3 regions of the Peribacillus sp. S4 genome follow, and region 1 is predicted to be linked to each of the others. Evidence: riboswitches for the same ligand, from Rfam matches in the RefSeq annotation. Region 1 holds a riboswitch; each other region holds the start of a gene.
The links. A riboswitch is a leader RNA that binds a small molecule or an ion and turns the genes downstream of it on or off. The one in region 1 is predicted to bind thiamine pyrophosphate.

Region 1 (11,068 bases):
GTTAATATAAAATGAAATATTGAATCGACTAGTTAACTAGAGATTCAGCAAAGGGACAATTTGTGCCTTATTGCTGGATCTCTATTTTTTTTATTTGAGAAAGGGTGAGGGGATTGGTTGCGACATTAGAAATTAATCAGGTAAGCAAAACATTTAAGAATGAGAATGAAAGTGTCCATGTTTTGGATCATTTAAATCTGACCGTCAACAATGGTGAGTTCGTAACCATCATTGGTCCGAGCGGCTGTGGGAAAAGCACATTATTAAAGTTGATCGCAGGACTTGATTCAGACTTTGATGGCACGATCATGGCAGGGGATCTTAAGGTTAGCGCCCCATCTAAAGACCGTGGTTTCATTTTTCAGGAGCACCGATTATTTCCATGGCTAAACGTGGAGAAGAATATTGCAGGTAACCTTCTATTAAAGAAACCGGACATTCGAAAAAGGGTGGATGATTTGATATCACTTGTTAAACTAAAAGGTTTTGAGAAGGCGTATCCACGCCAATTATCCGGAGGAATGTCACAGCGTGTTGCCATTGCCAGGGCCTTATTGCGTAATCCTGATGTTTTATTGCTGGATGAGCCATTCGGTGCATTGGATGCATTCACGCGAACGCATCTTCAAGAGGCTTTACTGGAAATATGGGAGAGGAATAAGACAACGATGGTACTTGTCACCCATGATATTGATGAATCCATCTTTTTATCGAGGAAGGTGGTCGTCATGGATGCAAAGCCTGGACGGATTAAAGCTATCGTTCCGATTGATTTGCCATACCCAAGAACCCGAACAAGCAAAGCGTTCCAGGAATTCAGGTCCGTCATATTAACACAACTTGAACATCATCCAGCAGAGGTGGAAGATTGGAGCATTTAATTGAATTTTTGAAAAAGGAAGGATGAAAATTATGTCTACACAGACCGTTGCAAAAAACAGGCACCTTGTCATAAGGGAAACGACAAAACAATCCAAACTTGCCAAATCGGCATTGCGGGGTTCGGTCCTTCCCGTTGTCGTGTTGATTGCATGGCAAGCATTAGGTTCGGTTGGCATCCTGCCTGCCCAATTGTTCTCATCCCCTTTATTGATCGTCATGACGTTCATTGATCTCGTCCAGTCGGGGGAAATGGGCATGCATTTACAGATCAGTTTAACACGGGCTTTTCTTGGCTTTGCCTTAGGTGGGTTTTTAGGCTTATTGTTTGGTGTCATCGTTGGGATGCAAAAAAAATCCGAAGAGTATCTTAACCCAAGCATTCAAATGTTACGAACGGTTCCTTTACTCGCGATCACGCCTTTATTCATTATGTGGTTCGGGTTTGGTGAACTATCAAAAGTGCTGCTTATTGCTTTAGGTGCTTTTTTTCCTCTATATCTACAAACTTTTTTGGGTCTTCGGAATGTGGATAAAAAACTCTACGATGTTGCCCTAATCTTGGAGTTTAGCCGTCGGGAACAAATAACGAAGCTCATGATTCCGGCAGCATTGCCTAACATATTACTTGGTATCCGTTTAGCCTTAAGTGCGGCTTGGATGTGCCTGGTCGTCGCTGAATTGCTTGGTGCGGATAGAGGGGTCGGCTTCATGATCCAGGATGCCCGTTCATTCATGCAAACGGACGTCGTATTCGTAGGCATCATCATATTTGCCCTCGCTGGTAAAATCTCAGACTCGTTTGTCCGCCTTTTAGAAAATCATTTGCTGAAATGGCAAGATAGCTTTAAAGCGTAATTGAAAAAGGATGACCGCCCGGTGATGGGTGGTCATCCTTTTTCTTATTAGGTATGTATGTTTAATCTATTTTATTATATAAGGGCAAATAAATGGTGAACGATGTTCCTTTGTTCACTTCGCTCTGTACCACGATTTTCCCTTTGTATTTTTGAACGATGGAATAACAAACGGTCAGGCCGATACCAGTTCCCCTATCTTTAAGCGAGTAAAATGGGGTGCCAAGTATTTCAAGCTGCTCTTTTGATAAACCTATTCCTGTATCCGTTATTCGTATTTTTGCCATAGTGCGTTCCTGCTCTGTTTCCACCTTGATGAATCCGGGTTTGTTCATTGACTCAATTCCATTTTTCATGATATTGACCAGTATCTGTTTAAGCTCGATGGGATTCATGTTAATGTGCAGGTCGTCACGGAAATCGAGAAGAAAGCCGATGTTGCGATTATTGGCAAAACTGGTCAATAGGTCGGAAATCTTTTGGATTTCATCATTTAAAGGAATGACCTGTACATTATCCGTTTGCGGTTTAGCTAAAGACAAATAGTCATTGATAATCACTTGTGTATATTCAAGTTCCGTAAGCATGGTCTGTACATAAAATTTTTCCGTTTCATTCAGTTCCTTCTCTTGATCTAATAGCTGGGCAAACCCTTTAACGACTGTAATCGGATTACGTATCTCATGTGCAATGGTGGCAGCTAGCTGTCCGACTGAGTTCAATTGCTTGGCCTGCTGTATTTCCTTATGAAATGCATTATTGGATTCCATCCTATTATTGGTTCCTATGAATACGAATACCAATATGATTTGTATAGCGATGAAATTAAGCGTGTTGCCGAAACTATCCAAAGCGACATATTCATAAGTGTGTTGAAGATCCGTTTTTGAAATGATCAAGATGGAAGCGGGACCTAATAAGATATTTAAACTGGCCACAATATAAAACCCGATCTTATCAAAGAGAAAAATGGGAAACAAGGGTGCTATAGCGAATAAGGCCAGCATGATGGCAGTATCCGGGAATATCCAAAACTTGCTATAAAAATAAACAGTAATTAAGAAAATGAATAGGGTTTTATAAAAATTGACTTCTGTTTTTAAGAAAAATAACAGAGAAATTATCATCCCCGATATTAAAATGACCTGTAATGTCATCTCGTAGGGATTATCTTTCCAACTTATAGGTGATACAGAAATCCCAACTAATAGTAAAAAGGATATCATTGCCATGAAAGCCTTCAGTATAAATCGGTGTTTGTTTTGATAATATTGATAATTTTTTAACATAATTCCCCTTAGTATTAATATTCTGTTTGCTTAATAGTAATATGATACTAGTTTTTTGTAAATCAGAAAAAGATAGATTTTGTCATCGATAACCTTTCTATCTATATTATGGAAAGGGAAAGGTGTGTCAACATCGATGTGTACTTTCCAATATATGAGATTTATCGTCTGAAAGTTTGGTTTATTATAGGTATGGAAGATTTAAATTGTTTGAATAAGAAGCATGACTTGCATAAAAGCGGAGGGTTTAGAAATATTTAGTTATAATCATTGGACGATCGTTTTTTTCTACTATTCCAATATGTACATGCCAAGAAATATTTTATATTTTTTTAGAAAAAGAGGCTTTTAGGAGGCTTCTTATCATTAATCAAACAATATAGTTTTCATTCAACTTTTTGGTTGGGTAGAACGAACTGCATGAATGCCCTGTTTTTGATAGGTTATTTTAACCATTTTAACTACTATATTATTTCTTTACATTATATTCGCTGTAGATTCACATTCCCCTTTTAAAATAATGGTAATAATAGGAGGGAGAGAGGGAAATGAAAACGAATCTAAAGAAATTCGGTCTTTGTATGATGAGTGCGGCCTTTATATTGCAGGCTACTTCAATGGGGGCCTCCGCTGCAAATGGAAATCATTCCAATTCATCTATTCATGAGAAGAAAATTGTGAATGTCGCACATAGGGGAGCTTCTGGTTATGCACCTGAACATACCATTCCCGCTTATCAAATGGGAGAACAAATGAAAGGCGACTACATAGAAATCGATCTTCAAATGACCAAGGATGGTAGATTGGTAGCAATGCATGATGAAAAAGTGGATCGTACAACGAATGGTACTGGACTTGTGAAGGATTTAACGCTGGCAGAAATTAAGAAACTGGACGCCGGTACTTGGTTCAATGAAAAATATCCACAATTGGCAAAAGAGGGATATGAAGGGTTAAAGGTCCCTACTCTTGAAGAAGTCTTTAAGAAGTTTGGAAAGAAGGCCAATTACTATATCGAAACAAAGTCCCCTGATGTGTATCCAGGGATGGAAGAAGAACTTCTGCAGGTTCTGGAAGAATATAAAATGGTGGATTCGAAGGGCCGTACAAACAATGTATTAATACAATCGTTCAGTAAAGAAAGCCTTATGAAGGTTCATGACTTGAATCCAAAGTTACCTCTTGTGCAACTTTTTTCATACAAGACCCAAGCAACCATTTCCGATGAAGAATTGGAATCCATAAAGGAATATGCAGTTGGCGTTGGCCCAAACTTCAGTAAAGTTGACGGACAATATGTGAAGATGGTTCGAAACCATGACCTCCAATTCCATCCATATACAGTAAATGAAAGAGCCGATATGAAAAAGGCGCTTGAGTGGGGTGCAACGGGGCTGTTTACGAATTATCCCGATGTGTTCAACGAGGTACTAAGTGAGTATAAGCACAAAGATAATGGAAATAAAGTTACTAAATAAATGGTTTCAAATGTGAGTTCCGGTTTCCGGAGCTTTTTTTTGTATCCAGGTGCAGCATAATGGGCGATTAATTCTTGGGGAAATTAGATGTCCATAGGCTTAGTAGTCTTTCGGACGGGTATATAAAATAAATCAAGAAAATTTTAGGAGGTTGATTATGAAGGCTGTAACTTTTCAAGGAGCAAAAGATATACAGGTAAAACAGGTTGAAGATCCGAAACTTCAGGAAAAGGATGATATTATCGTCCGGGTTACTTCAACAGCTATATGCGGGTCCGACCTCCATATATATCAGGGGGCTTTGCCGACGCATAAAGATTATGTCATTGGCCATGAACCGATGGGCATCGTCGAAGAAGTGGGTCCGGAAGTGACAAAGGTGAAAAAAGGAGACAGGGTTGTCCTGCCTTTCAACATTTCTTGCGGGCACTGTTATTATTGTGAACATGATATGGAGAGTCAATGTGATAATTCCAACCCTAATGAAGCGGTGGATACAGGCGGGTACTTTGGTTTTACGGAACGATATGGGAACTATCCAGGCGGGCAGGCAGAATATTTAAGGGTACCATATGGAAACTTCATGCCGTTTGTCATCCCAGAGTCATGCGAACTAGAAGATGAGTCGCTTTTGTTCATGTCCGATGTGCTGCCAACCGCATATTGGAGTGTAGAGAACTCTGGCGTCAATAAAGATGATACGGTAGCGATATTGGGCTGTGGACCGATTGGATTGATGGCTCAGAAGTTCGCTTGGATGAAAGGAGCAAAAAGGGTAATTGCCATCGACAATCTACCTTATAGACTCAATAAGGCTAAACGGATGAATAAGGTAGAGGCGTATAACTTCGATGAATATAACGATATGGGCAGCTACATTAAGGAAATCACTTCAGGCGGGGCCGATGTAGTCATAGATTGTGTGGGAATGGATGGGAAGAAATCGACGATAGAGGCGATTGAGCAAAAGCTGAAACTTCAGGGTGGAACGTTAAGTGCGATCGAGATTGCCCTTAACGCCGTACGTAAATTCGGCACGATTCAACTGACTGGCGTATACGGTTCGAAATATAATATGTTCCCATTAGGCAATATATTTGAGCGGAACATTAACCTGAAAATGGGACAAGCACCAGTCATTCACTACATGCCAAAGCTTTTTGATGAAATCACGGCTGGAAAGTTCGACCCCACGGAAATCATATCTCATAAAGTCCCTCTCGAAAAAGCGAGTGAGGCTTATCAAATCTTTAACGATCATGAAGATGAATGTATTAAAGTGGTGCTAAAGCCGTAATCTGAAGCTCATAAAAAGTCCAATGCATGGAGTTGCATTGGACTTTTTGGTTATGTTCATAAATAGTTAATGGTGTATTATGGATAAACGTATAAAAGAGGTTTGAAATATGAATGATAGTTATGCCTTTGAACCGAAGAAATCAGGTTTACACTGATTTTTTTACTATAATGGGTGGATTCGTTTCAGGGGAATCCGGAAATGTGACGACTGACCCTTCAATTGATGAAGGAGAATATGCCAAGTGAACTTGAATAAGGGTTTTTGGTAAGGAAATGGAGTATTTATATTATATAATGATAGTGACAAAAGGAGGATGTTCAGATGGTATATAACTCGGCAGCAGAACTTTGTGAAGGGTTTGGTTATCCGCCCGTTCACGTTAAATTGACGATAGAGATCATCGATAAAAGATTGGGACCTGTAAAGGCAGAAGCGGAGATTGCCATCAAGCCTGTTAAGGCAAAGGGATATCTGGAAGTATTGGTGGAAGAATTGGAATCGGAGCATATCTTTGCCGATGAAAATGGCAGTATCTATGGCAGCTTCGGCATCGATCAAAGCATCCAGATATATGATGAAGTCCTGACTACCATTCCGTTCGAAGAGATAATGGGAAATGCAAATTGGAAAGAGACAGTTGAGGAATCCATCACGGCGGATAAACTAAAGGAACAACTGGGAAAATCCCTAAATGATTATCAATTCAGTGATTTGAGCGGGAAATATAAATTCAGGAAAAGATGTACGATAACAGAACTCCAATTCATAGATTAAACGAAAGGAGAAGGCGATATGCTTTCTCTTTTTTACATATGGCCATAATATTTTTCCTTATGATAATCAAATTCTTGCAGTGACACAATCTGTGAGAACCTTTAACCATACACAAGGGGCGCTCAGTTAATGGTTTCAACTTGCATTTATTATATTGCTTTACATAGGTTAATATATTGTTAAGGGCTTTTATAAGAAATAGAAACGAATATTTTAAAAGATAAAAAGGAGAATATATGAAAATTGGTTTGGTACGGCATTTTAAGGTGGCACATGAATTTCCTACTGGGAAAGCTGTGACGGCGGATGATATGAAGCAATGGTTTGTGGACTATGATGCAGCGGATATTATTTATGGAACGACTTTATTTGGCGTGGAGGAATGGCAGGAATGTTATTGCAGTGATATGTCGAGAGCCGTCAAGACAGCGGAACACATCTTTCCAGGCACGGTTCATCGGATGGAGGAGCTGCGGGAAATACCTTCTCCCCCTCTGAGAGGAAGGATTAAGCTGCCGTTCATCCTTTGGGCCATCTGGATTCGCTGCTGCTCGGTGATCAACAAGCAGACAAGGGCGGAAATTAAGTTTGCTGAGCAAAGAATCAATAAAGTATTGGATGAAGTCTTTGCAAAGGGGGAAAGGAATGTTCTGATCGTGAGTCATGCCGCCCTCATGGTATATATGAGGAAAGAGCTGATCCGACGGGGGTTCACCGGTCCAAAGTTCAAGATTGCCAGTAATGGAAAACTGTATGTATTTGAAAGCGGAAAAGGGAAATGAATATATGGTTCCCACCGGAAAAGGTAAGCCATTTTGCGAAGAAAGAGACATGCATTTTCCGAATAGTTATTCTTTTTTTATTGGTTGTGGTTTATTATTGTAATAGTGTAATTTTTACGAATTCAATATTGGGGAAAGAGGGGTGGACATTTTGCTGAAGGCAGTTTTTTTTGATTTAGATGATACATTACTATGGGATCAGAAAAGTGTAAAAGAGGCTTTTGTGGCCACATGCGAAGTTGCCAAGGAGAAATATGGTCTGAATGTCGACGAGTTTGAAGAAGCGGTGCGGAAGGAAGCACGTGATCTTTATTCTTCTTACGATACATATGCATTCACTCAAATGATCGGAATCAACCCATTTGAGGGACTATGGGGGGATTTTCGGGATGATCATGATGAATTCCGGAAGATGGCCGGGATTGTACCGGCTTATCGGAAAGAAGCGTGGACGAGGGGCTTGAAGGCATTAGGGATCGATGACCCGGAATTTGGGCTTGAACTGGCAGAACGTTTCCCGGCCGAAAGACGCAAAAAGCCATTTATCTATGAAGAAACATTCCGTGTTCTGGATGAATTAAAAGGGAAGTACAAATTGCTATTGCTTACGAACGGATCTCCTGAGCTGCAAAATACCAAACTTGAAATAACGCCTGAACTGGTTCCTTATTTCGACCAAATCGTGATTTCAGGCGCATTTGGACGAGGTAAACCGGATGCCTCCATTTTTGAGCATGCTTTGGAAATCATGGAGCTAGATAAGGATGAAGTATTGATGGTCGGCGATAATTTAATGACCGATATCCTTGGAGCATCACGGGTAGGCATAAAGTCGGTTTGGATAAATCGCCATGATAAGAAACGGAATGAAGTGATTCCAACCTACGAAATCACGCATTTAGAGGAGCTTTTTCCTATCCTTGGGAGCCTGGGGAATTAATTGGCGGTCCTCCTCCAAATAACAAATTTTAGATGATTGCAGAGAAAATACTAGGTCTTTTAAATTATTTACAGAATGAAAAGGGTGAGATATAGTTACCCTGTAATCAATTAAATTATTCAGACTAGGGGTGTCCAATAAAAGTTGGGCTGAGAGAGAAGCGCTTAAGCTTCTTAACCCTCAGGACCTGATCTGGTTCATACCAGCGTGGGGAAGTTAGAATCTACTTAACGATGACCTTTCAACTGGTCATTTCTGTAGTCATACTAACGTTAGCCGGGTCTTAAATATGAGACCTGGCTTTTTCGTGCGAAATGGATTGGATTTTGTCCTTTTTAAATGAACTTAAAAAGGAGAAATGAAATCATGAAGAGTAATTCAGTAAATGACATGAACGTTTCAATTATGTCCAGTTTTGCCGGAAGTAAAAAAGTGTATGTTGAGGGATCTAGACCCGATATTAAAGTACCTATGCGTGAAATTGAGCTAAGTCCGACGACAGGGGTATTCGGCGAAGAGGAGAATCCGCCTTTACGTGTATATGATACAAGCGGCTTCTATACGGATTCAGAATATCCGATTGATATTCATAAAGGCCTTGCCCCGATTAGACGCAGCTGGGTTCTGGAACGGGAAGATGTTGAAGAGTATGAAGGGCGTGAAATAAAGCCGGAAGATAACGGATATAGAAAAGTGGAGTCACAATCCAATGCCGAAGTTTTTCCGGGATTGAAAAGAAAACCATTGCGTGCGGTGAAAGGGAAAAACGTAACCCAGCTCCATTATGCCCGCAAAGGGATCATTACTCCAGAAATGGAGTTCATTTCGATCAGGGAAAATGTAGCCCCTGAGTTTGTAAGGGAAGAGGTAGCTAGCGGGCGGGCTATCATTCCGGCAAATATTAACCATCCTGAAAGTGAGCCCATGATCATCGGACGTAATTTTCACGTAAAGATAAATGCGAATATTGGAAATTCAGCTGTCAGTTCATCGATCGAAGCTGAAGTGGAGAAAATGACTTGGGCTACACGATGGGGTGCAGACAACATAATGGATCTTTCCACAGGAAAGAATATTCACACGACGCGGGAATGGATTATCAGGAATTCACCTGTGCCTGTTGGGACGGTTCCGATATATCAAGCATTGGAAAAAGTGAATGGGGTCGCGGAAGATTTAAATTGGGAAGTATTCCGGGATACATTAATCGAGCAGGCTGAGCAAGGTGTCGATTACTTCACCATACACGCTGGTGTGCTTTTGCGATACATCCCAATGACAGCAAAGCGAGTTACGGGGATTGTATCCCGGGGAGGCTCCATCATGGCACAATGGTGCTTGGCCCACCACCAAGAAAGCTTTCTCTATACACACTTTGAAGAGATTTGTGAAATCATGAAGACGTATGATGTTTCTTTCTCATTAGGTGACGGTCTCCGTCCGGGATCCATTGCAGATGCAAACGATGAGGCACAATTTGCGGAATTGGAAACACTTGGGGAATTGACGAAGATTGCTTGGAAGCACGATGTTCAAGTCATGGTGGAGGGACCCGGTCACGTACCGATGCATTTGATTAAAGAAAATATGGATAAACAGCTGGAAGTCTGTCAAGAAGCACCATTCTATACCCTGGGACCATTGACGACGGACATAGCTCCTGGATACGACCATATCACTTCTGCGATTGGTGCTGCCATGATTGGATGGTTTGGAACGGCCATGCTTTGCTATGTGACACCGAAAGAGCATTTGGGACTTCCGAATAAAGAGGATGTTCGGGTAGGGGTCATTACTTATAAAATTGCAGCACACGCAGCTGATCTTGCAAAAGGCCATCCGCAGGCAAGAAAACGGGATGATGCCCTTTCGAAGGCTAGATTCGAATTTCGTTGGAGAGATCAATTCAATCTTTCCCTTGATCCTGAAAGGGCGGTTGAATATCACGATGAAACTCTTCCGGCAGAAGGTGCCAAAACAGCCCATTTCTGTTCAATGTGCGGACCGAAATTCTGCAGTATGAGAATCTCTCAGGACATCCGTGATTTGGCGAAGGAAAAGGGTCTGGGCTTTGAGTCGGTAATTGATGAAGGGCTTAAAGAAAAAGCGAATGAATTTAGGAAAACGGATGGGGAAATCTATCAATGATTCCGACGAGAGGGAGAATTCGATGAATCGGGTAATCCAGATAAAAGTTGAAATGAAACAGTTGGAAACTCAATTGGAGCAGCTGAAAAGGGAGCTGAATATTTTTCGGGAGAATTGCAACCATGAATTTGTGAAAAATGATTATAGTCAACAATGTACAAAGTGCCACTTGATCGAAAGTCTTCAATGGTAATGATTCCTTAATCGTCCTTTTGGAATGAATCCCTTAATCATGTTGATTCGATTACAAAACATGATTAAGGGGATCTATCATTACTATTTACATACTTGTTTTATTGATATGAAGGGGAGGAGGGACAAGCCATCCTTTTTCCTTATTCAATCTTAGGAAGTCAGCACCCAATGCAGCTTTGTTGGTATGGAATTGCGCAAACATCTGTGCAATATCTTCGCGGATGCATTGACCCATCATTTGGCTGCAAGCAACTAATCCTGCATTAATATCGATTGATACTGAAGCGGAGATTTCAGGATCTTGAAGACGTGCCCCGACGGGAATATCCTCCAAATTAGCTTTAGGCCTTTCAGGTGGTGAGGGAGGTAGTCCTACGTTATTTTCTTTTAATAATGATTCAAGTTGGTCATGTTCCTGTTTCCCTT
Region 2 (11,068 bases), 1.4 Mb from region 1:
TTTCATAATGGGTAAGACTGCCTGACACATATAATGTGTCGAGCGTAAAGCCCCATCAATTTGCGCCTGATAATCTTCCCATGTAAGCTCCCATGACATTTTTCGGTTGTCAGCATCAAAAATGTAAGACTTGAAGGCATTATTCACGAGAACATCAATTTTCCCCGCTTCCAAAACTTGTTCGATCATCTGTTTGACGGACGATTCAGATGTGACATCTCCCTGTATAGCCCATCCTTCACCGCCCAGTTTAGTACAATCCACGGCAACCTGTTCAGCGGCCTCGTGATTTTTCAGGTAGTTGATGATAACCAGTGCCCCTTCTCTCGCAAAGGCACGGGCAATACTAGCTCCTATTCCTCGGCTAGCTCCCGTCACCAGTACTACTTTCCCTTGAAATTTTTTCATTTTTTCTCCTCCGTTTTGTTAGGAAGAAGATCGTCACGCACTGCCTCTTTCATATCGATGCTATTTTTAATTAGTCCTAATTGCTGGTACGTATCTGCCCCTTTTTGTAAAACCGATGTATCAAGTACCCCTAGCCCCTTACTATCAGTCCCCTCAGAGGAAACACTCGAAATATTTCTCAAATTAATAATTTTCAAGTTTTGTTGTTCATCTTTTCCATCAATAGCATATTCAGATGCTAGTTTAGCGGCTTCCTCCGGATTTTTGATCATCCACTGTGCACTGCTACTATAAGCCTCCAAAAATTCTTTCAGAACGTCTTTCTTTTCATCATATGTCTTCTCTGTGACAACAAATACATCGCTAGGCACATTCAAATAATCTTTTACTTCCATTACATTTACTTCATCCAATCCTTTTTGTTTAGCAACGGCTAATCCAGTATCCGTTGCAGCTGTTGCATCCACCTTTCCCTGCATCAAAGGAGCAAAATTCAACAATCCCGTCTCCACGATTTTTACATCGTTTTCCGAAAGTCCAGCCTGATTCAGAAGTACCAATAAATTTTGACGCGTCCCGCTTGTTAAACTATATACACCAATTGTTTTCCCTTTAAGATCCTGTGGCTTATTTATTTTTTTGTCTTTAAGGGATACAATGTTAAACACATTTTGTGGATAGATATTATAAATCACTTTCAGCTTTTCCCCTTTGTCTAATGCGAAGAAAAGAGAGCCGGGATCTGTAAACGCAATGTCAGCTTGTCCAGAAACAATATTTTTAATGGCATCCCCGCCACCTTCTCCTGGAATAACCGAAACGTCCAATCCTTTATCCTTGAAAAAGTGTTTTTTCTCATCCACCAATAAATTCGTTTGCTCAGTTATCGGCTTACTCCAATTCGCTACTCTGACCTGCTGTATTTTCTCTGAGCCTGCTTCCCTGGTTGCCTCTTCCTTTGCTCCACAAGCGCTTGTAATTATTGCTATCAAAAATAATAAACCCATTAGCATAATTTTTGATTTCATTTTTTCTCCGTCTCCTTTATAAATCGTTTGACCCATTTCTTTTCCATAAGTTGCACTGCCTGATATAGAACCATTCCCATGGCCGTTAACAATATCAAGGTCGCGAACATCAATGGTGTATCCATCATTCCCTGTGAAGCGATGATCACCGCTCCTAATCCGTCGCTTCCGCCGATAAACTCTCCAACAACCGCACCTACAATTGCCAAAACGACCGCTACTCGAAGCCCTGCTATAATCCCAGGCATCCCGGCAGGTATCTTTAAATGGATCAAGGTTTGCCAGCGTGATGCACCAAGCATTTTGAACAGTTCCAGCTTCTGCTTATCCATATACTTTATGGCCATCACCGTATTCTCCAAAATAGGAAAAAAACAGATCAGTGCCGTAATCACCACTTTAGAGGTCATTCCAAATCCAAACCAAAGAATAAAAAGAGGGGCTAAAGCAAGCTTCGGAACGGCTTGACTGGCAATAATGTAAGGAAATAAGAGCTTCCGTAAAAAAGGCACCTCGCCCAAAATAATGCCTGCCACAAATCCGAATACCCCTCCAAAAAACAGTCCCAGCAACACCTCTGATGTGGTTCGGATAATATGCGGGGTAAAGTATCCGCCGATTATGCCTTCAAAAAGAGTATGGAAAATCACAATAGGTGTCGGCAGGACAAGCTCCGACATGGACCTTGCTGCTAGATCCCATAAAAATAGCAAAAGCATTAAAAGGATTACGGAGTATATAGGAAATCGTTTCATATCCGTGCTCCCCCCATAACCTGGTGGATCTTGAGGCAAAGTTCATTAAAATACGAGCTGTACCTCATTTCTACCGTTCGCGGCTTTGCAAGATCGACAGCTGTATCATAGACAATGCTTCCTTGATCCATTACCGCTATCTTATCTGAGAGATAAACAGCTTCTGAAATATCATGTGTTATAAAAAGGACTGTCGTATTTTGCTGTTTGCATATCTTTAAAAGGTCGTCCTGTAATTCTTCTCTTGTAATCGCGTCCAAAGCAGCAAATGGTTCGTCTAAGAACATCATGGACGGCTGTTCAACAAGTGCCCTTGCAATGGCTACACGACTCTGCTGACCTCCTGATAATTGTGCCGGGAAACTTTGAAGATAGTCTGCTAACCCAACAGTGTCCAATAACTTCATCGCATACTCTTTATCCTTTACCGTCACTTTCCCCCTAAGGGAAACGGGCAACAAAACGTTATCCATTACAGTTTTCCACTCTAATAGGGTTGGGGATTGAAAGACAAATCCGGCTTCTGGAGACGGCTTGATTACGATGTCCCCTTTCAGGGAAATAATTCCAGTATCCACCTGCAGTAAGCCTGCTGCCAGCTTTAATAACGTCGTTTTCCCGCACCCACTCTTCCCTAGCAAACAATGAAACTCCCCTTTTTCTATTTCCCAGCTTACACGATTGATAACTGACCTTTTGCCCTGATAGCTGTATGTCACATCATTAACTGTCAAAAACCCCATTCCACTACCTCCTAATCAACATAAGGGGCAAATCTTTCACTGTCCACTACAGCAGAGGACTCTATATCTACCATGTTGATCAAATCTAGTAAATTAAAGCGGCCATCATGATGCCATCCAGCTTCGGGAGACGTCATACTGCCCAAAGCCGTTAACCTCGTTACACCAATTCCCCCCAATAACTCGGCCCAATGAAAAAGTTCTCTTGGGTTTGCAGCTATACCAACGGTTTGGAGGAAAGAACGGTGAGGCTCAATGGAAGGAATAAGGTCCCCTATTTTTTCAAAGGCAATCACTTTTATCACTCGATTCAAACTACTTGGAGTGAAGGAAATGTCCTTTTCTTCGTATACGACGGTCCAATCATGTGCTACATTTCCCAATACCTCTTTTTGGGAATCATAAAAAACACTCATCTCTTCTCTTTGACGCCACGATGCCAGTGCTGCAGACTCTTCCATTGAAAGGATCCGCCGAGGATATCTTTTTTCCATGTTTTCAAGTTCATGTGCAAGATATCTCGCAAATTCTTTTGGCGAAACATTGCCGCCATGTTGGACATAAAAAATATGGGGAGAGTAGCAGCCTTGCTGATCATAACGGATGACATCAAGTGCCGCTTGACGTGCAGTTTCAAAAGCTTTTTGTGAATCCAGGCTAAAGCGAGAGATCAACCCAAAACTGATTTTATGGCCATAAGCCAAAAATCTGGTGGTTATTGGCGTTCGGCTTTGAAGAGACTGAAGCGAAGCGTTGCCGCCGTACCCTACTACAACGTCACTTTGTTCCAATATGCATGTTTCCCGCTCTTCATCGCCCCCTTTCCACCAAACAATGGCAAAGCAATCCGCTAATTTAGGTTCAATTTCCACTAACAAACGGGCAAACAAGCCCGCAAACAAAGGCTCTGCACTTGAGACCTTCCCAATGTTTCCTGACTTGGTAAGCAAAGCGGAGATGAAGCTCCACAAAGGAAGACCTGGGACATTCCCCGACCAAATATGGGTGATTAGATTTGGCCCTACTGCCTTAGAGAACCCGCCTTTGATTCGAGGTTGAAAGTCATCAAGCATCAGGGGATTTCCTAAATCTTCAACAACAAAGCGTTGGAGTTCATGTTTACGGAATTTTTTCAAATAAATAGTAAGACCAAGACGAACTATTTCCTCATCATACCCTGTAATAATCGGCAGGAGCTGTTCAGCCTTTTGACGGTAGGGTGAACGACGATCCAGTAATCTATCAATCGCTTTATCAATAATGTCCATGATTTCCACAGTCGTAAATGCCTTTAATATCTCAACACTCGCCCTTTTAACTTTTTCTATAACCTTATTCATCTGTTCTATCGTAAGAAGGGGAATCTCCACTTCCACTTCTTCATTCTTTCTCTTAAATACTAAAACCCTTTTTGTAAAATCTTCATCCCCTATATCCGGTATATATCCTGCAATCTCGTTCATTCCGAAACGCCCTTTGCAGCTTTTAAAAACTCATCCACCGCTATGGAACAACCCTTTGCCTCTGTTCCCTGCACTCTTCCTAATAAAAGAAAACCACCATCCACCTCGACCCCTAAATCTTCTGTTAGGATGGTAGTGACCGAATTATAATTAGCTAAATCACAATGAACAAGTACTCCCCGCTCGCCCTTTTGGACCTCTTCCCCACTTAAAGGATTGATCACCCTAGTCCTTATCCAATGCGGTCCCGATTTTACAGGAGGAACAGTCTCGTTACCGTCATCATAAAATTGCGTGCTTAGCTCCGTCATCCCATACATATTTATGCATCCTGACCGGTCTACACCCAAGTGAGTTGAAAGCATATGATAGAATTCATCCATACCCAATTCCTTAGATTGATTCTTATATCCTCCCGTATCAAGGATTTTACTTCCCTTTGGTAAACTAAAGATCTTTCCCATTCGTTCTAATTCTTCGATCATATGTACGAAACTAAAACTCGCGCCTAAAAGGGCATAAGGCTCCCCAGTTTTTTCCGCATGCGCAAGGTACTCCAGCAAGCGGTCCATATCAATTCCACTTTCATTTAATAGATAGTGGCTATCCTTCGTACCGAATTCACGCATTCCAAGACCCAAGTAGCGAGCTAATGAAGAATTAGGCATTTCTATTTCGGTTGGAAAAAGAATCCCCATGCGTATTTTCTCCGTTTCCTTCATAAATCTTTTCCTGAAATTTAAAATCATGGACTTATCAAACACCTCCAAAGTGGGATGATAATGTTTGCCCTTAATTCCTTTTGTAGTTCCGCTAGTCATGAAAACAGCTTCTGTTTCAGAGGGATCTATGGAGCTTAGCGTGACTTCTTTAAAAGCATTAATCGGAACGGCCGGAATGTCCCTCCATGTCTTAACAACCCTTGGTGTCTTTCCTTTTTGAAAACAAAAGGTTCGGTAGGGAAGATTATGATCGTATTGATAAGAAAATAATTGTAAGGCCTGTTCATTGAATGCCTCATCCGATGCATTTTGCATATAGCGAACAATATTATTGGTTATGACTTGCTGTTGATTCATCTCGAATACATCCTTTCATAGAAAATAAAAAAGCACTTTGCGTAAGCAAAGTGCATAGTGGTCCTCTAGTCACAATCCCTACGCTGGCATTACCCAACAGGTTCAAACGGTCTACAACAGTTAGTCATACTCTCAGCCTGATTCCACAGACTCCCGTAACATTAAATTTTATTCAAGTCTATTCCTTCTGCCTAAAAAATGCAACTCCATTTTAAACTACCGTTAAATGCACTAAATCATAGATCCATATTTCATTAAAGGAATGAACACAGATCATCTCATCGATTTTCTCAATTTTTCATTTTACATGAAGGCATATAATTCTTTAATTAATGGCATATAAAAGAAATACCATTCCAAACTCTAAAGTAAAAGCTATGTGCTTGTCTGCTGGATATAAATTAGGGTAAAAAACTTAAAAACACAGCTACTTTTGGATTGAATATGTTTGCTAGAAATCCTTCTTTAATATAATTATTTTCGATGACCATCAGCTTTTCCGTGAAGGTGTAAAGCACATATGCTTTTACGGGGCAGCGAAAAAGAGATTTGGGGGTAAAAAAACCTTCCTATGAAAGTGAGACTGACCAGCTAAAGGGAAAAATAAAGGCTATCAGGAAGAAGATTCCCCACAGCCTTTACCTATTATTTCGTAAAAATTTCAATAAGTTCGTTAACCCCTAAATAGACGAACATGATGAGACAAGCCGTTAAAACCAAATTAGGAACCGCTTTGTTCCTAAACTCTTTATCTACCTTTTTCGAATTTAATAATAAAATCAGGGAGATAGCCAGGAATGGCATAAATAATGCTCCTAAAGCTCCATATATGATGATTAACTCGACGGGTTTTCCGAAATAAAACAAAATCATCGGAGGGAATGTCAGCCAGGTTAGATAGGCACGATAAGCAGGTTCAGTTTCTGATACAGCCTGTTTTCCTGGAGCCTTTTTCTTGCGTATCGTTTTGACAAAATCAGCAAAAAGATACGGAACCCCATTCCAAACTCCAAGTAAGGAAGAGAAAGCTGCAGACCAAAATGCAATTAAGAATAACCAACGCATAGGTGTGCCAAACTCCGCCCCAAGCATTTCGGCAAGTTGGATAAGCCCTTGATCATCACGGATGCTGACACCTGTACCCGCTAGAAATTGAGCACCGATTATCAATGCAGCCAATGTAAAAATAGCTGTTAATGTATAGGCAACCTTGGTATCTGTTCTCATCATGGAAATCCAACCTTTTCCACTCCAGCTTTTTTCACTTAACCAATAACCATAGGAAGCCATGGTGATTGTTCCACCAACTCCACCAATCAAGCCTAGCATTAAAATGAATGAGCCTTCTGGAACTCTAGGAACGAATCCGATTGCGAAATCTCCTAAGCTAGGTAGGAAAAGAATCGCTGTACCGATAATCGTTACAAACATAACACCTATTAAAACTGTCATTACACGTTCAAACAGCAGATAACGGCCTGTCCAAACGAGACCGAAGCCTAGAATCGAATGGACGATAGCCCAAGCCCAAAGCGGCATGATTGGAAACATGGCGTGCATGGCCAATGCTGAAGTCGATGCTGCAGCTGCTCCATAGATAAATCCCCAAATGACTGAGTAGATACCAAAATAACCTGTTGCCCATTTCCCTAATGAATGCCAGCCATCAATCATGGTTTGTCCAGTTGCCAAATACCAGCGTCCTACACCTTCATTTAAAAAGTATTTCAAAATTGCACCGACAATAATGGCCCATACAAAGGTCATTCCAAAAGACGTTCCAATAACGATAGATGTTATCAAATCGGCAGTTCCCACACCTGTGGCAGCGACAACTATACCTGGTCCAACCTGTCTTAATTTTTCCCCCATCGTAGCTGGTGGAATTTTGAGCTGTGGCTTATTAAGTTCTGTCTCCATGTAATGCCTCCTCAGATCGTAAATGTCCAAAATATATTTAATTAATGTAGTTCATTCATTTAGAATCGTCTTAGGCTAATTCTAATAAAATAGCCATGCCCTGACCTCCGCCAATACATAGAGTCGCTATCCCGTATCTTTCTTGTCGTTTTTGCATTTCATGAATTAATTTCGTTATGATTATCGCTCCAGTTGCCCCTAATGGATGACCTAATGCGATAGCCCCACCATTGACATTGGTTTTATCAGGATCTAGCTTCGCTTCACGTATCACGGCAAGTGATTGCGAAGCGAAAGCCTCATTCAATTCAAACAGCCCAATATCCTCAATCTTCAGACCAGTTTTTTTCAAAAGTTTTTCGATTGCGGGAACTGGACCGATTCCCATATATCGTGGATCGACACCGGCTGTAGACCAGTTAATGATTTTGGCAATAGGTTTGACACCTATGTTGGAAGCCTTTTCTCGAGTCATTAAGACTAAGGAACTCGCTCCATCATTTCGGCCACAGGCATTACCCGCTGTGACAGTTCCATCCTTTTTAAAGACTGGTTTCAATTGGGTTAATTTTTCTAAGGTTGTGTCCCTTGGGTGCTCGTCTATATGGAAAATCGATGTGTTTTTTCTAGTTTTTATTTCAATCGGAACAATTTGCGATTGAAAGGATTCAGACTCAATTGCTAATTTTGCCCGATTCTGGCTTTCCAAAGCAAATGCATCCTGATCCTCACGGGAAATATTATATTTTTCCGCAACGTTTTCAGCTGTAACCCCCATACCTAAGTCTTTTCCAAAAACTTCGATTGGCTGCTGGCCATTTTCAAGATTAGAATCAACAAGGTAAGGATTTCCTTCTCCATATCGTGAATTTCTTAAATAAATGGGGGCCCGACTCATATTTTCCGCTCCGCCGGCAACAACAATATCATCCGGATTAAATGCTAAGTGCTGAACCCCCGATACAACAGCCTGAATGCCTGAAGCACATAGTCGGTTTACTGTGAAAGCAGAGGCCTCATGGGGAATACCAGCTCTTAATGCAGCAACACGTGCTAGATTAGATGATTCAGTGGACTGCCGTACCTCACCAAAAATCACTTCATTGATCTGCTCAGGTTCTAGCCCAGCACGCTCAATCGCATCTTTAATGGTTGTTGCAGCTAGATTTCCAGCCGGCACCTCTTTTAATCGTCCGCCAACTCTACCAATGGCTGTACGGTTTGCGCTAACAATTACAAATTCATGATCCATTATAATACCTCCGGATTGTTAATTCATTCGACTGAATACGCTTTCAAACTTGGTGAAATTATAAAATTTGCAGGTGTGATTTCTTTTAATTTCTCTATCGTACACCCCTTGTCTAACTCTTCTAAAATCATTTCATTATCTTTAAATCGAAAAACTGCATATTCAGATATTAATGTCGATACAACACCTTGGGCTGTTAGTGGAATATCGCAGTGATTGACAATTTTCGGATTGCCCTCTTTGGTGCAATGCTGAGTTGCAATGATGACTTCCTTTGCACCCACGACTAAATCCATTGCTCCACCAACTCCTAAAATATCCTTTCCCGGTACAGCCCAGTTTGCTAAATCTCCTGTTTCACTGACTTGAAGGGCTCCTAAAACGACTGTATCAATATGTCCGCCGCGAATCATCGCAAATGATTCGGAGGATGAAAAATAAGCAGCACCTTTTTGTGCGGTGACCGGTAATTTCCCGGCATTTATGATTTCAGGGTCTTCCTTCCCTTTCTCTGGCGAAGGACCTACTCCAAGGAGCCCATTCTCCGTATGAAGGTATACGGATTTATTTTCGGGTATATAGTTAGCAACCATGGTCGGAATGCCGATCCCTAAATTGACGATTGTTCCCTCTTTTATTTCCATAGCAACCCTTTTGGCTATCATTTCTTTAAGAGTAAGTGTCGACATCTTCGGTCAATTTCTCCTTTCCACTATAAAATCCACGAACAAATGAGGCGTTATGATTTCCTCGGGAGATATCTTGCCCATTTCAACAATCTCCTCCACTTCAACTATAGTTATTTTTGCTGCACTAGCCATATCAGGGTTAAAGTTCCGAGCTGTTTTTGAATAGATTAAATTACCCAACCTATCTGCTTTTTTAGCCTTCACTAAAGCCACATCAGCAAATAACGGTAACTCTAAAACATATTCTTTTCCATTAATTACGCGTGATTCTTTATTTTCTCCTATAAGTGTCCCCGCTGACGTGCGAGTATAAAATCCACCTATACCTGCACCTGCTGCTCGTAACCTTTCTCCTAATGTCCCTTGCGGAACCAGCTCCACTTCCAACATACCTTGCTTGACGTAACGGACGGCATCCATATTACTCGTAAAATATGAACCTATCCCTTTTTTTATTTTATTTTGGAGTAGAATCTTACCTAGACCTTTTCCTCCGGGTTCCCCTAGGTTATTGCTAATGATTGTTAAATCGGAAACTGGATGTTCAGCCATTGCTTCCACCAAGTTAAGAGGGCATCCTACCAACCCAAAACCTCCTACAGCGACGGTGTCTCCATCTTTTATATACGAAACAGCTTCTGATGCAGTAATGATTTTATTCAACGTAGCTTAAAGCCTCCTCTTCCACGTAATGTAATCCCTTACATATTCTTTGAAAAAAATTAAAAATAAGAGTTGTATAATTGCGATCATAAGTGTACACTATACGTACACATTGTACATATAGTGTATCTTGGGATAATCATAATTATCTTTTGTTAAGAAGTCAACCTAATTGTTTGTTTTTTCTAACAATTAGGCTGAAAATTCACTATAAATTTTCATTATTTTTAGGAGGAAGTTCGAGATGAATAATGAAACGGAACAATCATCTTATTTCGTCCAATCAGTCGCAAAAGGATTTGAAGTGTTAAAAGCTTTTGATTCAAGTTCTGCTAGTCTTTCGCTTCGGGAACTTGCAGAGCGGACAGGCATTAATAAAGCGACAGTTAGACGCTTTGCATTAACCCTTGTCGACCTTGGTTATATAAGGTTAATAGAAGACAATAGATTTCAACTCAGCCCTAAGGTTTTGGATTTAGCGGTCCATTATTTACAAACATTGAATTTACCGGATCTTGCTCAACCAATCTTGGAATCTATCTCTGCCACTGTAAAGGAATCAACAAACCTGGCCATTCTGGATGGGGCGGAAGTTGTCTATGTTTCCAGAGTGAATGCAGCTAAAAGGATCGTCGGGGCAAACTTGAAGGTCGGTTCAAGGTTGCCTTATTATGCAACCTCATTAGGAAAAGCACTTGTTGCCTGGTTACCCGAAAACGAGAGGGAAAAAATTTGGGGAATCACCAATATCGAAGCCTTTACCCAAAATACAATCACCACTTATGAAAAATTCGAGGAAGACCTGGCCATGACCAGGTCACGGGGTTATGCGTTAGGTGATGAAGAGCTAGAGGAAGGACTCCGCTCCATTTCAATGCCCATTATCAATTGGCAGGGGGCAACGATAGCCGCAGTAAATGTTTCTACCCAGGTCATCCGAACAGATAAAAAGAAATTATTAGAAATCTACTTGCCAGCCCTTCAAGAAGGAGTTAAAAAATTAAATCATCAAACGGGATCTAAAAGTTAAATCAAAATACACACTTGAAAAAATTGAGGTCACTGAAA
Region 3 (11,068 bases), 1.5 Mb from region 1:
AGATACTGGCAGCTAACGGGATTGAATATGATATCGTCCCAGGAATCACAGCGGGAATCGCAGCACCGGCTTATGCGGGCATCCCGGTAACCCACCGTGAACATGCCTCAAGTTATGCCATTGTGACAGGCCATGGCCGTGATTACAAGGGGCAGGATAACTTGAATTGGCAGGCATTGGCTCAAGGGATTGATACCATTGCCTTTTATATGGGAATTGGTAATATGCCGTTCATCTGTGAAAAATTGATGGAGCATGGCAGGGACGGTAAAACGCCAGTGGCCGTCATTGAATGGGGCACGACAGATAAACAAAGGACGATCACCGGCACTTTGAATTCGATTTCTTCGAAGGCTGTAAAAGAAGAAATTCAAAATCCGTCAATCTTTCTAGTAGGGGATGTCGTCCAATTAAGAGAAAAAATCCATTGGTTTGAAAGAGTGATTGAATCAGAGTCCATTATGGAAGGGAATGAGTTGGAATGTCCATCATTCAAGAATTGAAGGAACGCCGGGCGATAAGGAATTACGAAGAAAAAGAAGTGGAAGATCAAAAAATCAGGCAGTTATTGGAAGCGGCTACGTATGCCCCTAACGACCGATTGCGTGAACCTTGGAGTTTTTATGTAATCAAGGGAGAAGCGAAGCACCGTTATGAAAGTTTGGCAGAAAGGTATCTGCATGAGCGCTTCCCTTCCAAACCAAAATTGATTGAAAGTTCACTGGAAGTTGTTAAGACGACACCGCTCATCATTGTCGTGACTTCTGATATTTTGCCGGATGATCCAGATTCATCCGAAGACAATGTATTCGCGTCTTGTTGCGCTGTCCATTCGATGTGGCTTGCCGCAAAAGAGCTAGGTCTTGGATTCGTTTGGCGGACTAGAGGAGTGGGTCTTGTCAGGGATGAACGCCTGCACCAATTTATCGGCTCACCGGATAACAAAAAAGTGATCGGCACCATTTTTGTCGGATACCCAAAAGGAGATCAACCGGTTCCTGCTACTAAAAGGACTTCATACATAGAAAAAACAGTTTGGTTATGAGGGTAGGTGAGTGAGTGGCACGCAGAGGATTAATGCTTATTTATACCGGAAACGGGAAAGGGAAGACGACTGCCTCATTAGGGGTGACTTTAAGGGCTATCGGCAGAGGAATGAATGTCAAATACCTTCAGTTCATAAAATCTCCAGAGCGTACATATGGGGAAGCATTGGCATTGGGAAAATTAGGAGTTAAAATGGAACAGCTAGGTATTGGTTTCACATGGACCAAAACCCCGGAAGAGCATCGCAATGCATTGGCGTTAGCTTGGGAAAAGGTGAAACTGGCCCTTGCTGATCCGGGCATTGATTTACTTGTTTTGGATGAGCTGAACAATGCTTTAGCCATTTCCAAATTCCCGATTGATGATGTCTTGCCATTGGCTGAAGTCATCGATGCAATACGAAATCGTCCCGCTCATATGCATATAGTCATTACCGGCAGGGACGCCAAGCCAGAGCTTATGGAAATGGCGGATTTGGTTTCATCGATTGAGGCGACCAAGCATTATTATGACGAGGGTATCGGTGCTGTCAAAGGATTAGAGTTTTAGGGGGTGAGCGTAATGAAGGCACGATCCATCATGATACAAGGGACGTCATCCGATGTAGGGAAAAGTTTGATTTGTACAGCGTTTTGCCGGGTATTTTCCAATAAAGGATTACGTGTCGTCCCTTTCAAATCACAAAACATGGCTTTGAATTCTTATGTAACCTTGGATGGCGGTGAAATCGGACGGGCTCAGGGAGTACAGGCGGAAGCAGCACGGATAACGGCAACGACTGATATGAATCCGATATTACTGAAACCAAAGCAGGATATGGTTTCGGAAGTGATCGTTCACGGAAAACATTTTCTTGATATGAATGCAAAAAGCTATCGGTCCCAATTTGTCCAGGAAGCCATGCCCATCATCCGTAAATCGGTGGAAAAACTACAAGATGAATATGACATCATAGTACTCGAAGGGGCAGGAAGTCCTGCTGAAATTAACCTTAAGGACCGGGATATTGCAAATATGCGAATGGCTAAACTCACGGATGCGGCTGTCATTTTAGTGGCCGATATTGATCGTGGTGGAGTATTTGCGTCCATTATCGGGACACTTGCCTTATTGGATCAAGAAGAACGAGATAGTGTAAAGGGGATCATCATCAATAAATTTCGTGGCATGCGTGAATTGTTGGACGATGGCATTGAATGGGTGGAAAAGGAAACCGGGATTCCGGTCCTCGGGGTGCTGCCCTATCTAGACGTGAATATTGAAGCGGAAGATTCACTTGCCCTCTCTTCCTTACGTTTTAAAAAACCTAAAAAGGCTGAGTTTCCGATCGATGTAGCCGTCCTGAGATTTCCGCGGATCTCCAATTTTACAGATGTGGATCCTTTTTTCGATGAACCCGGAGTAGGTGTCCGACTTGTTAGCAGTGTCCATGAGTTAGGTAATCCCGATCTGCTAATTTTGCCGGGTACAAAAAACACGATGGAAGATTTAGAGTGGTTGAAACGTATGGGATTTGATCGGGCCATCGATGAACGGCGGAAACAAGGAACGATGATCTTCGGCATATGCGGCGGTTTTCAAATGCTAGGGACTAAACTTTTCGATCCTGATGCTATCGAGGGTGATGGTGAGAACGCAGAAGGGCTTTCGCTTCTTCCGGTGGAAACCGTCTTTCAAGCAGAAAAGAAGACGGTACAAATGGAAGGTGTCCTTTCTGCTGGGATAATGGAAAGTCAAATGAATCTTAACGGTTTCGAAATACATTTAGGCAGAACGACATTGAAGTCACAAGTAAGGCCCTTTCTATTATTGAAGGATGGAAGAGAGGATGGAGCCATTTCCAATGACAACCAAGTTATGGGAACATATCTCCATGGAATATTCCATAATCGCTTGTTCACTAGATTACTGGTTAACCAAATTCGACGGAACAAGGGGTTGGATGAAGTGAAGGAAAACGTTCAAAGCGACTCGGAGCGCAGGGAGGAAGCGTATAACCTCTTGGCTTCCCATCTGGAAGAAAACATTGATATGGATACCGTCTATCAATGGCTGCAGCTCGAAACTGCAGAAAGTTGAACAAGAGTCAGACCGTGCTTAGTATGTTGATCAAGGCCCTTTTATCTGCAAGAAAGATCAATTTTGAGCTGCAATTCCTTTTATTTAGCCATAATAAGTGACAGAGGCATACAAGATATGTTATGTTGTCTTCTCTACATATTTTATACAAAATAAAAGGATGAGGTGTTCATATGAATAAAACAGAATTAGTGAGCAGTGTTGCAGCACAAGCTGAACTGACAAAAGACGAAGCAAAAAAAGTAGTGGATGCATTGTTTGAAACAATCACGGCTACACTTGCTAAAGATGAAAAAATCCAATTAGTTGGTTTTGGTACATTTGAAGTGCGTGACCGTGCTGCCCGTACAGGAAGAAACCCGCAAACTGGCGAAGAAATACAAATTGCAGCTAGTAAAGTACCTGCTTTTAAAGCAGGTAAGGAATTAAAAGAAGCTGTAAAATAAAAGGTGAACGAAGAAAAAAACCTGGCGATGAAATATGCGCCAGGTTTTTTGTTTACTGACTGATTCGAAAAACAGATAATATATACCGAATGTGACTCAGAAATGGAAAAGATAAAAAGTCGACTTTGTCATCTATTCGTATATTGTAAGAGCCATTTGGAGTTTAATAAATTGAAGGGATCAGGGCGTTCCCATGACCAACAATGAAAAAAGCCGAATCCATGAAGCAGTAATGGACTGTAACACAAATGAAAAAAAATTATAGTACTTATTAATAAGGTTTATACTGTGACTATGTTAGGCTAAATGAATAACAGGCTTTAAAACCAAAATAAAAGAGGTGAAAGAAATGCTGAAGAAAATAATGAAAAAAATCAAACAGCTTTCCCAAGGCAGCAGTGAGCGAAGACATGGTCATTATCGCCGAGGCAGCAGCAGCAGCAGCCGGGGCTACAAAAGGTATCCCATGAGTGGAAGTGACCGCTACAAAAGAAAAGGGCGCGGCAGCAGCAGCTAATTCCAATTCTTTGACTTCAATACAGCCTGCAGGTCGATTGAGATTTCTTTAATATTTGAGTAAGGTTCTTGGATGCTTAATAACCTTTTCAGTATATGCACGGTTTCTTTTTCTAACGAAAGCTCTTCTGTCCAAGGAAGTGCTTTTTTACTTTTGGAAGCGTACGTCGTATAAAGTACATATAGAAGTATTTCCCCCAAGTCGTAAAAATCCTGCCTTTTCAGCTGCAAAATGGATTCTTTAGCGAGGTTGTCCGAATTGATCATCTTGGACAAACCAAAGTCTATCAAAATGGGCTGATGGTTCTTAAGTAGAATATTCGGTATACGTAAATCTTGATGGAAAATGTCATGCTCATGTAGATAACATACTAAATCGACCAGCTTATCCAGAAAATATAGAGACTCTTTCTCATTGAACGTTAATTGATTCGAGAAAATATGGTCTTCTAAATTATTCCCTTCTATGAAATCCATCACAAAATAAACATTTCCATCTTGCGAAAATTTCTCGTGAAATTTAGGGATATTTCTGTGGTTTAACATTCGTAATATGGAAATTTCATTTTCAAACTGTTTCAGCTCTTTTTTGCTGCGGCGTTTACTTTTCCGGAGCTGTTTGATCACTATATTTTCATTCATTTTCAAATCATTGCAACGATAAACAATACCGTAGCTTCCTGTTCCGATTACAGCTTTTACCTCGTAGCGGTAATTCAAAACCACACTCTTTTTTAAAGGAATATCCACAATTAACTGGTAGAACTTTCTAAAGGAACGAAAAATTGAAACTTCCCTCACCACTTTCAAATATTCGAGTCAAGAACCAAAAAAAAAGACCATTATTAACTATGCTGGAAATATGAATGATCATGGTTAGTTTAACACTGATTTTTGATAATGCGGTAATGAAAGTCATTTCTTCGTGGCGATCTTTTGATAGTTCACAATTAAAAATAAATTTTTCATATAATTTCACATTATGAAATTATATGGTTTTTAAAAATATTTAGTTTACTATAATGAATTCATAATAAAAGAGTAGGAGGTGATGAGGTGGATGGGCGCGAGTTGAGAAGTTGCTTTGGGAAATCCCTAACCGGCGTCACAATAGTGAGCTGGTTTGATGGAAAGTTCAAAAGGGGATTACTGTGAATTCATTAAATTCACGAGTAAAATTGCAAAACTCACGAATGAACTGCTGAATTCACGAGTCAAGTGGCCAATTCACGAGTAAAACAGCAGAATTCACGAGTAAACCGGCCAAATTCACGAGTAAAACAGCAGAATTCACGAGTAAACCGTCAAAACTCACGAGTAAACTACTAACTGAGCTCCCTTTGATCAAATTCTTTGAAGGCTACGGGAAAAGAGGGGATGGAAGATTGAAAGTTTAGTAACCCTAAATCAAGAAAACTTTTCTAATACGTTTGACAATTGGATTTATCGTGTTAATATAAAGGCAAATGAATTTAATATACAATTTGTACCACTAGGGGTGCTTTATAGGTAAAAGTTGATTTTTTACCCACAAAAGCTGAGATTGAAGTATGACTTTAAGACCCTTAGAACCTGATCTGGTTTATACCAGCGTAGGGAAGTGGGGTCTGGAACTATACATTTCCGTATTATTTCAAGTACAACCACTTTCTTTACGTTTAAGAAAGTGGTTTTTTGTTTGCAAAAAAAGGGGTGATAAGTGTTTTTTTTCTGTAACGTTCAATGAAAAAATACAATTTGGAGGTAATGGACATGAAGTTTTCAGAGGAAATCCGTAAGGAAGTTGATCACATTTGGGAAGCTAGTTTTAATCATCCTTTTGTTGCAGGAATAGGAGATGGCACATTGCCATTGGAGTGTTTCCGTTTTTATGTCATGCAAGATGCCTATTATTTATCTCATTTTGCTAGAGTTCAAGCCTTAGGGGCAGTCAAAGCTACAGATTTACATACAACAAGCAGGCTTGCCGGCCATGCACAAGGAACATATGAAGCGGAGTTGAAGCTTCATGAGAATTTTTCCGAGAGATTAGGCATCACAAAAGAAGAACGGGAAGATTTCAAGCCTGCCCCGACTGCCTATGCTTATACTTCCCATATGTATCGTGCGGCATATTCGGGACATTTAGGAGATGTTATTGCAGCTATCTTGCCGTGTTACTGGCTGTATTATGAGATAGGTGAAAAGCTGCAAGGGTGCATGCCCGAAGAGCCGATTTATCAAGAATGGATAGCGGCTTACGGAGGAGAGTGGTTCCGCACTTTGGTGGAAGAACAAATTGCGAGGCTGGATGAGATAGCTGAAAAAGTAACTGAAGAAGATAAGGCGAGAATGAAAGAGCATTTTATTCTCAGCAGCCAATATGAATACTCATTTTGGGAAATGGCTTATCGTTTAGAGACATGGGCCGTTCATAAGGAAACATTAGAAGTATAAAAGGAGAATGAAACAATGAAAAAAGGATTGAAATTAACGGATATATTAGTCACGATCGTGATTGCGGTAGCATTTGGAATCGTTTATATCCTTTGGGGTTCGATTTATTATTCCGTTAAACCATTAGGATTACATCTGGATCAACTTATTTATGGAATGTGGTTTATAGCTGGCCCCGTCGCCTTCTTAATTTTACGGAAACCGGGTGTGGCACTTTTGGCGGAGATAGCTGCAGCTTCCGGGGAGTTCTTCCTTGGTTCACCATGGGGGCTGACCGTACTGTTATATGGGGTGGTCCAAGGTTTGTTCGCGGAACTGGTGTTCATGACTTTCAAATATAAAAAATTCAATATGCCGGTGGCCGTTTTAGCTGCGATAGCTTCCTGCCTGGCATCAGTTATCATGGATTTTGCATACGGGGAAATAGGTGCGCTTTCAACTTGGAATCTATCGTTATTCATGATAGCGAGATTTGTGGGTTCCATATTCTTTGCAGGTGTGACCGCTTATTATTTAGTTAAAGTCCTGGAAGCAACAGGAGTAACAAATCTTGTGCGTCCGGTTTCAAATAAAGATTATGCAGAACTGGATCAAAAGTAGAGGTTGAGGGCCATGGAACCAATCGTTTCTGTTGAAAAGTTAAGAATGAAATTTCCCGGTGATGAATCTTTGATATTCAAGGACCTATCACTATCGTTTGATCAAGGAGAAAAAGTGCTATTGTTGGGACCATCAGGATGTGGTAAGTCCACTCTGTTGCAAGTGTTAAGCGGATTGATTCCGAATTCCATCGAAGTCCCGATGAAAGCGGAGGAATTGAAATGCCCTTCTTCATGGGGATATGTTTTTCAAGATCCTGATAGCCAGTTTTGCATGCCATTTGCCGATGAGGAAATTGCCTTTGTCCTTGAGAATCTTTCCGTCCCTAAAGAAGAAATGAAAGAGAAAATTGAAAATCAAATCCGTAATGTAGGATTGAACCTAGGGCATACAAGTATAGAAACATTATCAGGCGGGATGAAACAGCGTCTGGCAATCGCTTCAGTATTGGCCCTTGAACCAGAAGTGCTATTTTTAGATGAACCGACAGCCATGCTTGATCCGGAAGGAACGAAAGAAATCTGGGACTTGTTGAAGGAAGTCGGAAAAGACAAAACGGTTATTATCGTCGAACATAAAATTGACCATGTTTTAGAATTCATCGAACGAATCGTGCTTTTAAACGATGACGGTCAAATCATAGCTGATGGTCCAAGAGACACCATTATTTCCCTATATAAAAATGAAATGAGAGAACATGGAATTTGGTTCCCTGGTGTTTGGGATGAATATATACAGAAGTATGCACCCACTAGGGAACACCAATTTACAGATGGTTTACCTCTTCTGGATGTGCAAGGATTTAGCGGTTTTCGGAATAAAGAGGAAAAAATACACGTTGAAGAGCTGAAGGTCCATTCAGGAGAATGGATTGTGATCAGGGGAGAAAATGGTGCGGGCAAGAGTACACTTTTGCATGCATTGATGCAGTTCATAAAAACGAAAGGTACGTATGAATTATTGGGGAACCCCATTAAAATGGTGAAAAATCCAACGGATCATATGACGTTTGTCTTTCAAAATCCTGAGTTTCAGTTCGTTGCAAATACTGTATATGAAGAGATTGCTTATTCATTGCGTATTGATAAAAGGCCGCAACAAGAAATAGATGAGAGAGTCCGCTCATTGCTTAAAGTGTTCCGCCTTGAGGCACATCGGGATAAACATCCGTTTCAATTATCAATGGGTCAAAAGCGTCGCTTAAGCGTAGCAGCATCAATCGTAATCGACAAAAAAATCATTCTCCTGGATGAGCCGACATTTGGTCAAGATTCGAAAAATACCTTTGCATTATTGGAATGGTTCGAGGAATATCGAAGGCGCGGAATAACCGTGATCATGGTAACTCATGACGAACATATTTCAAAAAACTTTGCAACCAGAATCTGGACGGTTAAGGGCGGAAACGTAATAAGTGATAAAAACATCGCGCAAGCCGGATTTGTCGAGACCAAAGTTAAAAGGAGTGTCATGTAGATGAATGTTTCAAACGCAGAAACATGGCTCCATGGAATTAATCCAAGCCTTAAACTTGGTGTACTGATTGTATTATGCATCGTGGCGTTATTCATTCATGACCTGAATTATATGATGAACATCACCATTGGCGTATTGATATTATTTTTGTTTTTTACCGGGCATTCGATAAAACGCATCCTGCTTTTGTCGATTCCCTTTTGTTTCATTTTTATATCCACCTCTTCTGCAATGATATTATTCGGGCAAGGTGAGACGCTTTGGTTTGAGTGGGGCCTCATATCGATTACGGAAGAAAGTTTCATGAGGGGATTACTGGTAGGCTTTCGAGCTTTGTTCTTTGCGGCCCTTGGTTTAACTTTTTCCTTAACGACGAGACCAGTGAACTTGTTTTATTCGTTAATGCAGCAAGTTAAGCTTAAACCGAAATATGCCTATAGTTTCATGGCGGCATTAAGGCTGATTCCCATCATGATGGAGGAGTTCCAAACGATACGAAACGCGATGAAGGTACGCGGTTTCGAAAGAGGAAAAGGGATAAGGTCGGTCTATTTTAAAATGAAAGCCTATTCCATCCCGTTGTTATCCGGAAGCATCAGACGTGCTCACCGAATCGCGGTTGCGATGGAGGCAAAGCGATTTACAGACACTCGGGATCGAACATACTATTATGAATTTGGTTTTTCAAAAATGGACCATGGTTTCATTCTGTATTTTATCATCCTGCTGTTGGCCGGCTTTTACCTATCGATTCAATTCCCGTTAGTATCTATTTGATTTTTATGAGATTGTAACTTTACTAGTTGGGGGTTCTAGTATGAATGCACATGAATTGCATATAATTTCCACTGGGAAACAGCCAATTGAAAAGTTTGTGGAAATCGCTTCAAACATTCAGGAACATGTTGATTTCTTTTATCTAAGGGAAAAGCATAGGAGTGCTTCGGAACTCTATCGAGCAGTGAGGCTATTACATGATAATAAGATTCCGCTTTCTAAGATCATCATTAATGACCGGGTGGATGTAGCCTGGGTACACAAAGCATTTGGTGTGCAATTGGCTTTTCATAGTTTAGATGCAGAAGTCGTAAAAGGAGCTTTTCCAGGGATGAATGTTGGCTGTTCGATCCATTCCATGGATGAAGCGAAAGCCGCATTCAGAAAAGGGGCCGATTACGCGATTTATGGACATGTTTTTGAAACGGCTTCAAAAATTGGCCTTCCTCCTAGGGGAGTTGAGGAGCTTCATGCAATCACAAGAAATGTCGATCTTCCGATAATTGCGATAGGAGGAATAACACCTTTCAATTGCCAAGACGTGCTGGATGCGGGGGCACACGGAATTGCGGTCATGTCAGGTGTGCTTGAAGCTGAAAATCCGATTGAAGCCGTTAAAGAATATGCGAAGTCTTTGGGAAAGGAGACATAATATGAATTCCATATATGATGCAATCATTGTTGGGGGAGGAGTAATAGGTGGATCCATTGCCTTTCAATTAGCCAAGCGAGGTAAGAAGGTTCTCTTATTGGAAAAAGACAGACTTGCCAGTAAAGCATCCAGTGCTGCAGCCGGGATGTTAGGAGCACAATCCGAGTTAGATGCTGATAATCCCCTTTTTACATTGGCAAATCGAAGCAGAGCGATGTTTCCTGCACTGGCGGAAGAATTAAAAGACATAAGTGGAATAGACATCGAATTAGTGAATAAGGGCATGTATAAGGTGGCGCTATCGAGTGATCAAGTAGCCGAGTTGAAGAACATGATCAAAGTCCAGCAAAATGCCGGACTTGAGGCTGAATGGCTATCGACTGCCGAAATAAGGAAAACGGAACCGCTTTTATCGGATGAGATAAAAGGAGCCATGTTCATTCCGAATGATGGACAAGTTTCAGCCACAAGACTGTCGCTCGCTTTTACTGAATCTGCAGCTGCCCTTGGTGTGGATATAAAGGAATTTGTTCATGTCTCCGATTTGGTTACGGAAAACGGATGTGTAACGGGAGTTGTCACGGACATAGGTAGATTTTCAAGTGAAAATGTCATCGTGGCAGGTGGCGCTTGGAGTGCTTTCCTCCTGGAAAAATCAGGGATCATACTCGACAGTTATCCAGTAAAGGGAGAGTGCTTTTCCGTCCTGGCCGATCGTCCATTGCTTGAAAAGACAATTTTCTCACATGGCTGCTATCTTGTGCCCAAAGTTGGCGGAAGAATCATTGTCGGGGCAACGGTTAAAGCGAACACTTTCGATCAAAAGGTAAGTCTTGAGGGGATTTCTACGTTAATAGAAAGAGCAACGCAATTGCTTCCGGCGATTAAAGGAACCGAATTGGAAAAGACATGGGCAGGTATACGCCCCCAAACTGGGGACGGCTTACCGTACTTCGGTGAACATCCGGCATGCAAAGGACTTTTCATTGCAACGGGGCACTATAGGAATGGTATCTTGCTTTCTCCAATTACAGGTGTA

Region 2: another riboswitch for thiamine pyrophosphate. It lies ahead of ACJ9PY_RS10910 (long-chain fatty acid--CoA ligase); the one in region 1 lies ahead of thiC (phosphomethylpyrimidine synthase ThiC).
Region 3: another riboswitch for thiamine pyrophosphate. It lies ahead of tenA (thiaminase II); the one in region 1 lies ahead of thiC (phosphomethylpyrimidine synthase ThiC).

The regions. Positions count from the first base shown of each region.
Region 1 covers NZ_CP175708.1:842,185-853,252, forward strand. The annotation lists gene ACJ9PY_RS04070 (ABC transporter ATP-binding protein) at 114-881, shown strand; gene ACJ9PY_RS04075 (ABC transporter permease) at 904-1,737, shown strand; gene ACJ9PY_RS04080 (sensor histidine kinase) at 1,799-2,968, opposite strand; gene ACJ9PY_RS04085 (glycerophosphodiester phosphodiesterase) at 3,574-4,503, shown strand; gene ACJ9PY_RS04090 (zinc-dependent alcohol dehydrogenase) at 4,661-5,800, shown strand; gene ACJ9PY_RS04095 (hypothetical protein) at 6,125-6,577, shown strand; gene ACJ9PY_RS04100 (histidine phosphatase family protein) at 6,814-7,359, shown strand; gene ACJ9PY_RS04105 (HAD family hydrolase) at 7,511-8,299, shown strand; TPP riboswitch at 8,416-8,530, shown strand; gene thiC (phosphomethylpyrimidine synthase ThiC) at 8,666-10,447, shown strand; gene ACJ9PY_RS04115 (hypothetical protein) at 10,470-10,640, shown strand; gene ACJ9PY_RS04120 (DUF3231 family protein) at 10,728-11,068, opposite strand, start outside.
Region 2 covers NZ_CP175708.1:2,284,815-2,295,882, reverse strand. The annotation lists gene ACJ9PY_RS10935 (SDR family oxidoreductase) at 1-408, opposite strand, end outside; gene ACJ9PY_RS10930 (ABC transporter substrate-binding protein) at 405-1,436, opposite strand; gene ACJ9PY_RS10925 (ABC transporter permease) at 1,433-2,191, opposite strand; gene ACJ9PY_RS10920 (ABC transporter ATP-binding protein) at 2,188-2,934, opposite strand; gene ACJ9PY_RS10915 (acyl-CoA reductase) at 2,946-4,397, opposite strand; gene ACJ9PY_RS10910 (long-chain fatty acid--CoA ligase) at 4,394-5,476, opposite strand; TPP riboswitch at 5,534-5,643, opposite strand; gene ACJ9PY_RS10905 (Nramp family divalent metal transporter) at 6,122-7,396, opposite strand; gene ACJ9PY_RS10900 (thiolase family protein) at 7,467-8,648, opposite strand; gene ACJ9PY_RS10895 (3-oxoacid CoA-transferase subunit B) at 8,672-9,337, opposite strand; gene ACJ9PY_RS10890 (CoA transferase subunit A) at 9,344-10,000, opposite strand; gene ACJ9PY_RS10885 (IclR family transcriptional regulator C-terminal domain-containing protein) at 10,245-11,030, shown strand.
Region 3 covers NZ_CP175708.1:2,313,549-2,324,616, forward strand. The annotation lists gene cobA (uroporphyrinogen-III C-methyltransferase) at 1-503, shown strand, start outside; gene ACJ9PY_RS11035 (nitroreductase) at 482-1,045, shown strand; gene ACJ9PY_RS11040 (cob(I)yrinic acid a,c-diamide adenosyltransferase) at 1,060-1,596, shown strand; gene ACJ9PY_RS11045 (cobyric acid synthase) at 1,609-3,126, shown strand; gene ACJ9PY_RS11050 (HU family DNA-binding protein) at 3,300-3,572, shown strand; gene ACJ9PY_RS11055 (hypothetical protein) at 3,865-4,095, opposite strand; gene ACJ9PY_RS11060 (protein kinase domain-containing protein) at 4,086-4,814, opposite strand; TPP riboswitch at 5,573-5,704, shown strand; gene tenA (thiaminase II) at 5,841-6,524, shown strand; gene ACJ9PY_RS11070 (ECF transporter S component) at 6,540-7,124, shown strand; gene ACJ9PY_RS11075 (ABC transporter ATP-binding protein) at 7,137-8,600, shown strand; gene ACJ9PY_RS11080 (energy-coupling factor transporter transmembrane component T family protein) at 8,601-9,377, shown strand; gene tenI (thiazole tautomerase TenI) at 9,418-10,029, shown strand; gene thiO (glycine oxidase ThiO) at 10,031-11,068, shown strand, end outside.